2 regions of the Myxosarcina sp. GI1(2024) genome follow, and region 1 is predicted to be linked to the other one. Evidence: riboswitches for the same ligand, from Rfam matches in the RefSeq annotation. Region 1 holds a riboswitch; the other holds the start of a gene.
What was found. A riboswitch is a leader RNA that binds a small molecule or an ion and turns the genes downstream of it on or off. The one in region 1 is predicted to bind cobalamin.

Region 1 (5,974 bases):
CGCAGCAAATGCTAAAGTCCCAGAAATCATAATAATTCCACAGGATAGGGATAGGAGAAAAGCTGGCAAAACTAACAATGACACCAAACTAAAATCCAGCCAATCGCCGATGAATCCTTTAGTTGTATTACTACGATGATGATTGGAATGTTTAATTAGCCCATTGCCAAATTTAGGATAGAGGTGCATAAAACGGTGAACCCAATATTCGAGAAAACTGCCGAAAATAAATGCCAAGATGAAACCCAGGAATGACTGCATATAATTTGATTGAATTTATAATTTGAAGATGGGGTAATTGAGGTGATTAAAAGTTGATTTCATCATATTATTTGGTAGAGGCAATTAATAGATCGCCCCTACTATTGATTACTGTTGACTACTGTGCAGTTTCTGATTGATTTTCTACTGCTACATATTCTTTATCGCTCAATTCCAAGGGAAGCTTAACTGCGGTTGACTCAATTTCCTGACGTAAAGCGATCGCAGCTTTGACCATATTGCGAGTTGCAGGAATCGCTTCTGACCAACGGCGAGTTTTCAAACCGCAGTCGGGGTTGACCCAAATTTGTTCTGGGGGAAGATGTTGGTAGCATTTACGCAAACCTTCGGTCAACGACTCGGCAGTAGGAATGGCTGGAGAGTGGACATCATAAATACCAGGTCCTACTTGACGGGGATAACCTGCTTCTGTTAACTGCATCAAAGTTTCGTTATTGCTACGACTATCTTCGATGGAAATTACATCGGCATCCAACTGTTTAATCGATTCCATGATGTCGCCAAATTGGGAATAGCACATATGAGTATGTACTTGGGTTTGGGGTTTCGCTATTGCGGTACTTAACCGAAAGGCATCGGTTGCCCAAGTTAAATATTCATTCCATCTAGCCTGTTTTAAAGGCAAGCCTTCTCGCATGGCTGGTTCATCTACCTGAACAAATGATGCCCCCGCAGCTTCTAGATCGGCAACTTCTGCTTGAATTGCTAAAGCAATCTGAAAAGCTTGTTCTCTGCGAGATATATCGGTGCGAGGATAAGACCAATTGAGCATCGTCACTGGACCTGTTAACATCCCTTTGACTGGCTTAGAAGTATGAGACTGGGCAATTTTAAATTCTCTTACTGTCATGGGTTGAGGTCGGGAAACATCGGCAAAAATAATCGGCGGACGCACATAACGACTACCATAACTTTGTACCCATCCATGAACGGTAAAGGTGTAGCCTTCTAAACGTTCGGCAAAGTATTCAACCATATCAGAACGTTCAAATTCTCCATGTACTAAAACATCCATACCCATTCCTTCCTGTAAACCGATACAGTAGGCAATATGAGCATCGATCGCCTGTTGATATTCGGACTCAGTTAAATTACCTTTTTTATACTGCGAGCGCAATTTTCGCACTTCTTTGGTTTGGGGAAATGAACCAATGGTAGTGGTAGGAAAGGCTGGAAGTTGAACTTGTTGTTTAATTCTCTCTTGATAGGGTAAGCTGCGATCGAAATCTTTATCGGTTAAAGATTTTAGTCTATTTCTTACGGATCGATTGGCAGGACTAAATTGATAGAAAGCTGACCAATTAGCATCAATTAAGTCTTCGGTTAACTCTTGTTCCATCTCACTATTATCCCCTGATATGGTTCGGGCTAAAAATCTGACTTCCTGTAACTTCTGTTCGGCGAAACTCAATACATTACGTAGCTGTTTTGGGAGTTGTTTTTCTCTGGTTGCATCATAGGGAACAAACTGTAAAGATGCCGATGGTTGTAGGGAAATATTAGAAGCTAGATTTTGAATTTCTGATAACAGGGGGAAAACGTTATCGGTGCTAATTTGCCAGATGTTTCGCGCATCGACAATACCGACTCCCAATCGTTTATCTTGAGGAAAACCATGCTGTTTGATTAAGTCTAAATTACTACCCCGTGTAAAATCCAAACTAATTGCAGCAACGGGTAACTCGATCGCCCAAGGATAGGTTTTTCCTATGTCATCAAAATAAGTAACCAGGTTGATGTCTAATCCTACTTTCGCCAGTTCGTTATAAACAGTCTGTACCTGTTCTTTTAAACTGGATGCATCCCCTAAAACTAAAGCGGGTTCGTGTATTTGAACTTCTTCAATTCCCAGTGTTTTTAGTTCGGTTAACAAACTACGGTAAAGTGGCAAGAGTAAGCCGAGAAATGCTTTTAATTCTACTCCTGATAAACGGCTCAAACGCAACAAAGTAACAGGACTAATAATAATCGGGACTGCTTTATTCCCTAATATTACTTGTCCTCTTTTTACCGTTTCAATAAAGTCTGTAAAGTCAGCTTGGGGAGTAATGTCAGAATTTATTTCTGGAACTAAATAATGATAGTTAGTATCAAACCATTTAGTCATTTCTAAAGCAGCCAGATTTTCTTTACCTCGCGCCATCGCAAAGTAACGTTCTAACCCCGTAGAAGCTTGAAATCTTTGAGGAATCAATCCCAAACGTATCGTCCAATCTAATACATGGTCGTAAAGGGTAACATCACCAATCCCAATGCGATCGATTCCTGCTGCTAACTGAGTTTTCCAGCTTGCTTCCTCTACTTCTTTTACAGTTTGTAGTAACTTATCTTGTGCTGTTTCACCACGCCAAAAAGACTCCAGTGCCTTTTTGACTTCGCGGTTTTTACCAATACGGGGATAACCTAATGTTGCTGTTGAAATATTCATAGTTTTTCCTAAAAAATGACAAGAGATTCCTACAGATTTGAGATGGCAATCGCATCTTGAAATCTGCAATTTAAAATGAGACATTATTTTCCTAATCGTCTAGATAATTAACTAGGAATTTGAACAATAATTGCCTTTCTCAAAAGTTCAAGACATTACTTTCAGCGATCGAGATTAATTTTTTAGTTGATTTGGGAATGCTTTGTTGGCAAGCTCATGTCTTAAAAGAATGCAACCATATACGCCAAATAAAGCCATAGCCCAGATGAAATCTTTAAAGAAAATTACCCACAAAATTATCGAACTAAATCCATGTCCGCCCATCCACTGGGCAACTAAAACGATGCTGCCTTGATAAATGGCGTAACCACCTATAAGGCTAATGGCTAGCCAGATTAAATAACCCTGAAGGTTACAACGACTAAATTGTGGTTGTAATGTAATTAGCCAAGTAATCAGCAGTGTTCCCAAACCCGTTACTATCCCCCACATCAGAGATTCTAAAGTTTGGGGATAGGCTCGAATAGCAAAACCATAAAGCTGATTGGCAAACCAGATACTCATGGCACTAATAAGTGCTTTGTTACGAGTCAAAGTGTTACCAGCTACCGCAGCAAAACCGACTAAAGGCACATGGGGATAGATAATGCTGCTAGCACTACCAACAGCAATTAGAAACATCTGCCACCAATTACTTTTGGCAATTGCCTCTGCGGTTATTTGCCATGACCCGATTCTCGATAGCTTGGGTTTTAGGGCAGATTTAGAAGGAATTAATCTCGAACTATCTTGAGATTTCATCTTGCTTTTCTGTGCTGCTATTAGCAGAATTTATAGGGGAAAGCCTTTCTGGAAGGAGCATTTGCTGCCAATGGCTACTCCCTTGTCCAATGTAGTGCGGACAGCCCTATTTTAGGGAGAAAATTAACTTTTGAAGTCACAATACTCATAAACATCTGTACCTCGCAGATTTATTAATTGATTTAGCTACTGTCATCGGCGGGCATTCTGACTGAGAGAATTTGAGATTCCCATCACAGTTGCGGGACAGCGTTGGATTTGCACCAAACTTTCCCCATTGCTTCTAATGACTGTTCCCCATTAGAACCGATTACTTGTGTCTAATGATAACCTAAATTAGACTTAGATTTACCTAATTTTTTTACTTGTCTAGAGAAAGACAAAATTCTCGGCATTTAGATCGGAAGTCTCCATATTATTGAGAACAGCTAAATCGCTTCCCTCGAAGCTAATCAACACATTTTGGTCTTGCTGTGTCAAACCTAGTGATTCAAAACTTGCAACAATTCCTTCAATGCCGATAACATCTTCGCCGATGGTGAAATCGGTAATTGTATTGGCAGAATCAGGAATTTGATTAGATGCAATCCAAAATTGGTCAGAACCTTGACCACCTGTAATGGTATTTCCGCCACCCGATTGAGCAAAGAAGCGATCGTCTCCCTCTTCACCAAATACCGTATCATTACTACCTAGTTCAAAGGTATCATTTCCAGTACTGCCATAAATGCTGTTATTTCCCGTACTTGCTGTAGCATCAATTAGGTCGTCTCCTGCCCCTGCAAGAACTAATTGGTTTCCTCGGTCAATGCCGAGACTATCATTCTCTGAAGTTCCAAATGTGTTCCCATCTTGTGAAGATGAATTTAAAAGTTCGTATTCGCTAGAAACAAGTGTACTTGTTCCAGGAATATCCCCAGGTAATTCCACCAAGTTGAGATTTTCACCACCCTCAATTCTGGCAATTACATCACCGTCTTGGTTAGAAATTTGGAATTCTTTGTAGATGACTCCTTCATATTCGTCATCGTAGATATCAAACTGATAGTCTTCAATATTGCCAGCGACAATTAATCGATCTTCCTTCGGGTCGAAATCACCAAGCAAGACATAATCTTCGTCTCCTTCTCCGACATAGAAATCTTCTCCTTCATTCCCCAGTAAAAAGCGATCTTCGCCTAAAGATCCGTGATAGTGGTCTCTTTCTCCCGTGCCTGTAGTAGCTGTTGCGATCGCACCTGTATTTGGATCGTAGTTGGTAATTGGGAAGCTGACTATGGTTGCATTACCAAGAGGATAGAAAAAGCGATCGTTTCCTACCACCCCATTAAAAAACGTTTGCCTTCCTTCATCAATACCTACTTGAATAAAGTGATCCCAAGCTGATTCGTATTCTTCTGAATCAATTAATGCTTGAACATCCGGATTGGCTGCTAAGTACGCTGGCTGATTAAAATAAGGTTGACTATACTCTGCATAGAAAGCATTTTCAGGGGCAAACAACAGTAAACCATTCTCAGTAAACAAGGTATCTGGAATTAATTCAGGAATGTCTTCCACAATGCCAATCAAGTCATCGTTTTTAGAAATGTGAACGCTACCGTCGATGGTTTCTAAGTTATAGTCTTCAGAATTACCTGCCAGATAGATAGCATCTTCACTGCTAGGATCGAAATTGCGAATTAGGGCGTAATCATTATCGCCATTGCCTAAATAAAAATCTGAGGGATTTTCTGGGGCGTTGTCACCCAGGTAAAATGTATTCTGCCCTGGCGAACCACCCAAGATGTCGATGTCACCAATTCCCAAAGATTCTGTTTCGGTTGTAATTAATCGTCCACCTATTTCCGCTGTCTCTACATTTACCCCAATAACAGAAGATTGCTGTCCTGAAGCTTGAATCTTGTCATTTCCGCTTGTGCCGTTAAAAATTACACCATTACGTTCTTGAAACTGTCCAACTTGAATATATTCTTCGTACCCTGAAGTATATTGCCCTTCTGTTACAGATTCTGCAACTTCAGGATTTTCAGCTAGATAAATAGCTTCATTAAACAGTGGGTTAGTTGTCATGTTTTACTCAGACCTAGTAAATGTAAGGGTTTAATACGCAAACAAGAATGATAATCATTCTCATAATAAAACATTTTTAACCTTTAATATTTTTTCCCAGAAATTTATTTGCTTTTCAATCTATTTTCGCTACAGGTTTTAATCTGAGGATCGGGTAAAGAATGGCAATTCCGCGCATCTGACGTAGAGCATTAAGGGGATTAATCGATTTAATACAGTCACAGCCAAATAAGGCGATCGCGCTCTGCACTCTCTTCTTCTATATTTTTGTTAGAAAGCAAGCTTTTCTTTTATAGAATGATTATCATTATCACAAAGTATCTATTCAAGATTGTCTGCTGGTGAACAAAACGAACGATCGATTTGAACGAGAGGGTCGGCGGGGTTCCC
Region 2 (5,974 bases), on a different contig from region 1:
ACGTTCTCTAGTTGTCGTAGGCGTAGCAGTCATATCATTAAATTCCGTTAATTTAGTAAAATTCGATCGAATGTCAGAAAAAGCCCCGATTTTCAAAGATTATCGAGAGCGAACATAGCAATAGTTTAGCTACTTTAAGTGTTTTCTTCAAAACTAAACTGGCAATTTTTCCTCGAGTAAGTTACATCTGTAACCAATAGTACGAACGATTTATCGAGTAAAGGTTTAAAATTAGCCCTTTTGTCGTTGAGGTATATATTGGAAAAATTAATCTTACACAACGAGCTTGCAAAATGAAATTATCAATTGGCTGGCTGTATCCTTCCTTAATGAGTACCTATGGCGATCGCGGCAACGTTATTTGTTTACAACGACGCTGTCAATGGCGCGATATTGAAGTAGATCTGGTTCCCCTGCAAAGAGAATCTAGTGTTGAAGAGTTCGAAAAAGTAGATTTGATTGTTGGTGGAGGGGCGCAAGACCGACAGCAAGCCATTGTGATGAGAGATTTATGGGGAGCAAAAGCCGATGCTTTGCGCCACAAACTAGCAACCAATACCCCTGGTGTATTTACTTGCGGTTCGCCGCAGCTTTTGGGTCATTTTTACGAACCTGCCTTAGGACAGAAAATTGAAGGATTGGGCTTATTCGATCTCGTTACCAAGCATCCAGGAATTGATGCACCACGCTGCATTGGCAATTTGGTCTTTGAAATCGTCGCTTCACCCATAGCTGAAGAATTGCGAGCAATGCTTGGTAAAAAACCAATTGCCATTGGCTTTGAAAATCACGGCGGAAGAACTCATCTCAATCGCGTTCAGCCATTGGGCAAAGTAATTAAAGGTTTTGGTAACAACGGTACAGATGGTTGGGAAGGAGCTTTTATGGGTAATGCGATCGCCACCTACGCTCACGGTCCTCTATTACCGAAAAATCCTTTTATTGCTGACTGGCTGATTCAAAAAGCTTTGCAAAAAAAATATCAAACCGAGATCGAGCTAGCGAAACTACCAGATTCTCTAGCCATTGCCGCTCGCCAGGCAATGCTGCAACGCTTGAATTTGACTAAAATTGCAGTAAATATCTAGTTCCGGCTTGCAGGTTTTTTTAAATATTTGCTAGAAATGGATGTTTTGCAACCCAAATTGCATTAAGATTGGCAATTATGCAAGACAAACTTGCAACTAATAGATTTAGCAATTGCAATTACAACTATGACAGGAAAACCCTTAAACAATAGTTCTGCTGGCATTCTAATTCTAATCTTGCCCCTAGCACTATCAATTGTCATTTTGTACAAGCTTTGGCCTTTACTGCTGTTGTTGGCATTATCAATTGTTGCTTTTAGAATTTGGCAAAATTATCAGTGGCAAAAATGGTGCGCTCAGGTAAATCCTTACTTCAATCAATTAATCAAAGAAAATCGCGGTTACCTTACTCCAGTAGACTTATCCTTGAAAGCTAATTTGACTGCCAAAGCGGCAAAGAGTTTCTTAGAAGGGAAAGCTAGCGATTACGGGGTAGCGCCCAAAATCATTCCAGATAAAGGAATCGTGTATTACTTTCCTACTGCCAGTGCCTTGGGAAGTATTTTAGATGACAGCGAACCTGAAACTGAATCAGAATTATCCCTCAATTCCTATGAGTCAGCAGCTAGTGAGTCTGGTAAAGTTTCTTTTCGCGGAATTGCCAGTTTAGCCAAGCAGGAACAAACACAGCAACAGCAAATTAGCGAGCATTCAACTTCTGCTGCCACTGATGTAGCTGAGTTAGAATCCGAATCGCCTGTTGCGACTGAAAGCTCTGCAGTAGATGAAGCTGAAATCACTACTACCGATGAAGAGCGCTTTTTAATTCAGGCAGATTTAGCCAAACGTCTCGATCTTAACTCTAGTACCGTCGGCAGACGCAAACTAGACGAAGATTTTCCCGAATGGAGTCAGAGTAAAGATCCAGAAGGAATCGCTTGGAAATACATACCTGAAACTAAACACTTCGTTCCGATGGATGAAAATTAAATCTGAAATCGACGCTAATTCGACGAAGCTAAAACTTAAAAATTATCGATCTCGAGCGGTTTCAATTGCCTAAGAGCTCGTAAAAAACAACTTGACTTTTAATTCCTAATTGCAAATTGCCAACTCCGGTTAAATCTATGGTTTAGCTAAAAAAAATCATCAGAAAACAATTCAGCCAGTTAAAAATAGCTGAATTGTCCAACTCAGCTCGGAAAATAAGGTTTAACAAGCTTCTTTTTCGATTTTTTAGGGCGAGAATAACTCTTTTTCGCTATGGGATAGGTCTTTCTTTTTCTTCTTTTCTAACCTTTTATCCAACCAGGAGACTTTCCACGGAGTTTAGGTAAAGTAGTCGCGGTGTCAATCTCAACTAAAAGTGAAAATAGTGACTGTACAACCTTTCCAAAAGTTAAATTTTTTAAAAATCACCAAAATAGTCTTCCTCTCTCGCAATCAGAAAATATGAAAACCATGATTGACGAGCCTTGGTCAGAAGTATGAGAAATAGTCAAAGCTAGAGAGCGTCGCTCAAAAAGCTGTAGCGACTGGTACTTAGGTGCATCGATTAATGTTTACTTTTGGGTGGCTTTAGGTGCTGGGGTGCAGTTATTTTGTAGCCTAAATCATTTAAATTTCTTGTTGCAGTCAATCTAATTAAGGTTACTATAACTGTAACAGTTACTCAATCGGTTCTAATGGGGAACAGTCATTAGAAGTAATGGGGAAAGTTTGGTAAAAATCCAACGCTGTACCGCAACTGTGATGAGAGCGTTAAAATTCTCTTAGTCAGAATGCCCGCCGATATTAACACCGCACTAAATCAATCTGCGAGGTACAGATAATGGTTAGCATAAGTAGTTTGGGGCAACGCGCCCAGCGTTTAGTATTGTCATTGCCAGTCCAAGTTTTTCTGATAGTTGGTCTTTGCATGATAATTCTTTGGACGCTTTATTTTTCCACCTATTCTCCCGTTCATGACGCGCTACACGAGACTCGTCATCACACTTTGACGGTCGCCTGTCATTAATTAGGGAGAAAAAATGAAATTAATTAAATATATTTTATTGACCGCAGTAGCGATCGCAGGTTGTAGTTTAGTTTGGTTATCTAAATTAACACCAATTGTCTCTCAACCAACAGTACTACTGCAAACTGAACCACCTTTGGAAGATGTAATTGTCGATGATACGGTCGTTAAATTTTAACTTCAGGCACTCGATGCTGACGAACAGCCTTTGACTGATGCTAATTTAAAAGTCGGTATTTTCACACCAGCCAAAACACCCTGGTTTACTTCCGATTTTCCCATTGTCGAGGGGACAGAATTACTCAGTTTAGAAGCGATCGCCTCTCAAGGAAATCCAGAGTTCGAGCAAGTATTACCCATTCGCGGTAACTAAACTATGGAAGTAGCTGCCAATCCCCAGGCTACAGACATATTTAAGGCTTTCGAGCACTCTTTAACCTTCAAAGTTCCTGAAAACGCCGTAAAATATCGTAATTTAGCAATTTTAGCGATTATTTTGTTAGGAGTTGGTTTTACTGGCGGTTGGATTTTAGGTGGCGAACAAACTTTGAATGATGGAGAAATCGCTCCTCAGCCAGTCAGAATGTTATTGAGTGGCATGACGATAATTGCGATCGCGGTTTTACTCGTGGTTAATGTTAGTGCCAAAGTTGCAGCATCTAATGTTGAAGTTGGTGCAGTTTCTACTTCTGCTGCTGTTGCGAACAATAAAGCAAATGCAGGTATCTCAGGAAATAGAAGTAGAAGGCATCGCTCCTCCACTATTAGTCAGGTTCATCAGTCTATTGTATTTCACTCTCATTTTTGTGGTGGGATTAATCGCAAAATTCTGGGGACGGAGACGTAAAACAGTTTAGTCATTAGTTATTAGACTTTAGCATCCTTAAACCAATGAAATCTGACGTAGAAAAACTAGCTAAATCTTGGTTCGTTTCTTCAAAATCTGGGAAAAATGGCGAATTATCTCAACTCAATTCCTGGCAAATAGCAGTAAAAGCGATCGCTAAAAGTAATCGGTGGCAGATGTTTCTGATTACTGTTGGTAGTGCTAGCAGCATCATCTATCCTCATGCGCCTTTAGTCGGTTTTGCTGCGGTAACTGGTAATACGTTGACTCGCAAAAAAGCTCTAATTAGTGCCATGAGTATCTGGTTTGCCAATCAGCTTTATGGCTTTACCATTCGCCAATATCCCAGAACTTTAGAATCTTTGACTTGGTGGTTAGTAATGGGTTTAGAAACACTGTTGGTTACTTGTTACTTGGTTGGTTACATTGCGACCAAAATTTAGCCGTCATAGTGTTTGGGGTTATTTGATTTGGTTGGCTGTAAGTCTTGTCAGTGGTTACGGTATTTATCAAGGCAGTATCGTGCTAATTGCCCAGTTAATGGGCGGACATGGATTTAGTTCGACAATTTTATGGGGTATTTTTATTAAGAATTTTATTTGGGCTACTGCTTTATCTGGGATACATGGTTGCGCTGTTTTGATGAAAAAAGCTTAAGCCAATAGTCGCCATGCTCAATAATGAGAGAAATATGAAAGAAAAGTGATACGATAATGAAATTGAGTTCAATTTTATTTTTCGATGGCACAAATTTTTTTAAAGCGAAAGATGCTCTTCTCCTCCACTCTGGCATTAAGCGTTTGGCTGACTGGCTGTGGGGGTACAGGGGAAACTACAACCTCGACTACTTCAGACAGCACACAACCAACGGAGGCTGATTCAGAACAGGTAGCTAATAACGAAGGTAAAAAGAAAGTCCTCACCACTTTTACCGTATTAGCAGACATCGCTCAAAAAGTGGCAGGTGACAAACTCAATGTAGAATCTATTACTCGCATTGGTGCGGAAATTCACGGCTACGAACCCACACCCAGCGACATTGCCAAAGCTCAAGATGCCGATTTGATTCTTTACAACGGAATGGGTTTGGAGCGTTGGTTCGAGCAGTTTTTGGGCAACGTACGAGATGTTCCTTCGGTGTTATTGACAGAAGGTATAGAGCCAATTCCTATTTCTGAAGGTCCATATGAAGATAAACCCAATCCCCACGCCTGGATGTCGCCCCAGAATGCTTTGGTTTACGTGGAAAATATTCGTCAAGCTTTTGTAAAACTCGATCCAGAAAATGCCGCAACCTACAACACCAATGCCGAAGCATATAGCAAAAAGCTTAAAGCAATCGACGAAGAACTACAGGCAGATTTGACACAAGTCCCCGAAAATCAACGTTATTTAGTAAGTTGCGAAGGGGCATTTTCTTATCTCGCTCGCGACTACAATATGGAAGAAATTTATATGTGGCCGATTAATGCCGAGCAGCAGTTTACTCCCAAGCAGGTTCGGGGGGTGATTGAAGAAGTGAAAGCTAACAATGTGCCGACCATTTTTTGCGAAACTACAGTGAGCGACGAAGGAATGAAACAAGTTGGCAAAACGACGGGAGCAAGATTTGGAGGAAACCTTTACGTGGATTCTCTTTCGTCAGAAGAAGGACCAGTTCCCACTTTTTTAGATTTACTCGAATACGATGCTCGCACCATTGCTAATGGTTTGCTGGCGGGTAGCAATGCAAGTAATAAGTAATTAAAAGATTATGCAAATAACAACTCAAGCACTCGATATTAGCGTCAATGACCTCAGCGTTACCTACAGCAATACCAAACTAGCTCTTTACAACGTTAGCTGTACGGTAGAGCCAGGCAGTATTACTGCTTTGGTAGGACCGAACGGTAGCGGTAAATCTACTTTATTTAAATCCATTATGGGATTTTTAAAGCCTGCCCAGGGACAGATTCGCATTGGTGATGTGACCGTACAAAAAGCTCAGAAAAAACAGTTAATGGCTTATGTACCGCAATCGGATGAAGTAGACTGGAATTTTCCTGTAAGCGTATACGATGTGGTAATGATGGGACGCTACGG

Region 2: linked by a shared signal. The riboswitch ahead of ACLFKQ_RS12245 (CbtB domain-containing protein) and the one ahead of ACLFKQ_RS23915 (hypothetical protein) in region 1 are both predicted to bind cobalamin.

The regions. Positions count from the first base shown of each region.
Region 1 covers NZ_JBKGTY010000008.1:188,833-194,806, forward strand. Annotated here, with positions in the region: gene ACLFKQ_RS23905 (sterol desaturase family protein) at 1-261, opposite strand, end outside; gene metE (5-methyltetrahydropteroyltriglutamate--homocysteine S-methyltransferase) at 380-2,710, opposite strand; gene ACLFKQ_RS23915 (hypothetical protein) at 2,885-3,511, opposite strand; cobalamin riboswitch at 3,692-3,837, opposite strand; gene ACLFKQ_RS23920 (calcium-binding protein) at 3,881-5,584, opposite strand.
Region 2 covers NZ_JBKGTY010000002.1:669,982-675,955, reverse strand. Annotated here, with positions in the region: gene clpS (ATP-dependent Clp protease adapter ClpS) at 1-33, opposite strand, end outside; gene ACLFKQ_RS12255 (type 1 glutamine amidotransferase) at 294-1,088, shown strand; gene ACLFKQ_RS12250 (hypothetical protein) at 1,215-2,018, shown strand; cobalamin riboswitch at 2,689-2,835, shown strand; gene ACLFKQ_RS12245 (CbtB domain-containing protein) at 2,860-3,045, shown strand; gene ACLFKQ_RS12240 (hypothetical protein) at 3,059-3,223, shown strand; gene ACLFKQ_RS12235 (hypothetical protein) at 3,254-3,418, shown strand; gene ACLFKQ_RS12230 (hypothetical protein) at 3,422-3,892, shown strand; gene ACLFKQ_RS12225 (hypothetical protein) at 3,937-4,335, shown strand; gene ACLFKQ_RS12220 (hypothetical protein) at 4,319-4,549, shown strand; gene ACLFKQ_RS12215 (metal ABC transporter substrate-binding protein) at 4,634-5,635, shown strand; gene ACLFKQ_RS12210 (metal ABC transporter ATP-binding protein) at 5,646-5,974, shown strand, end outside.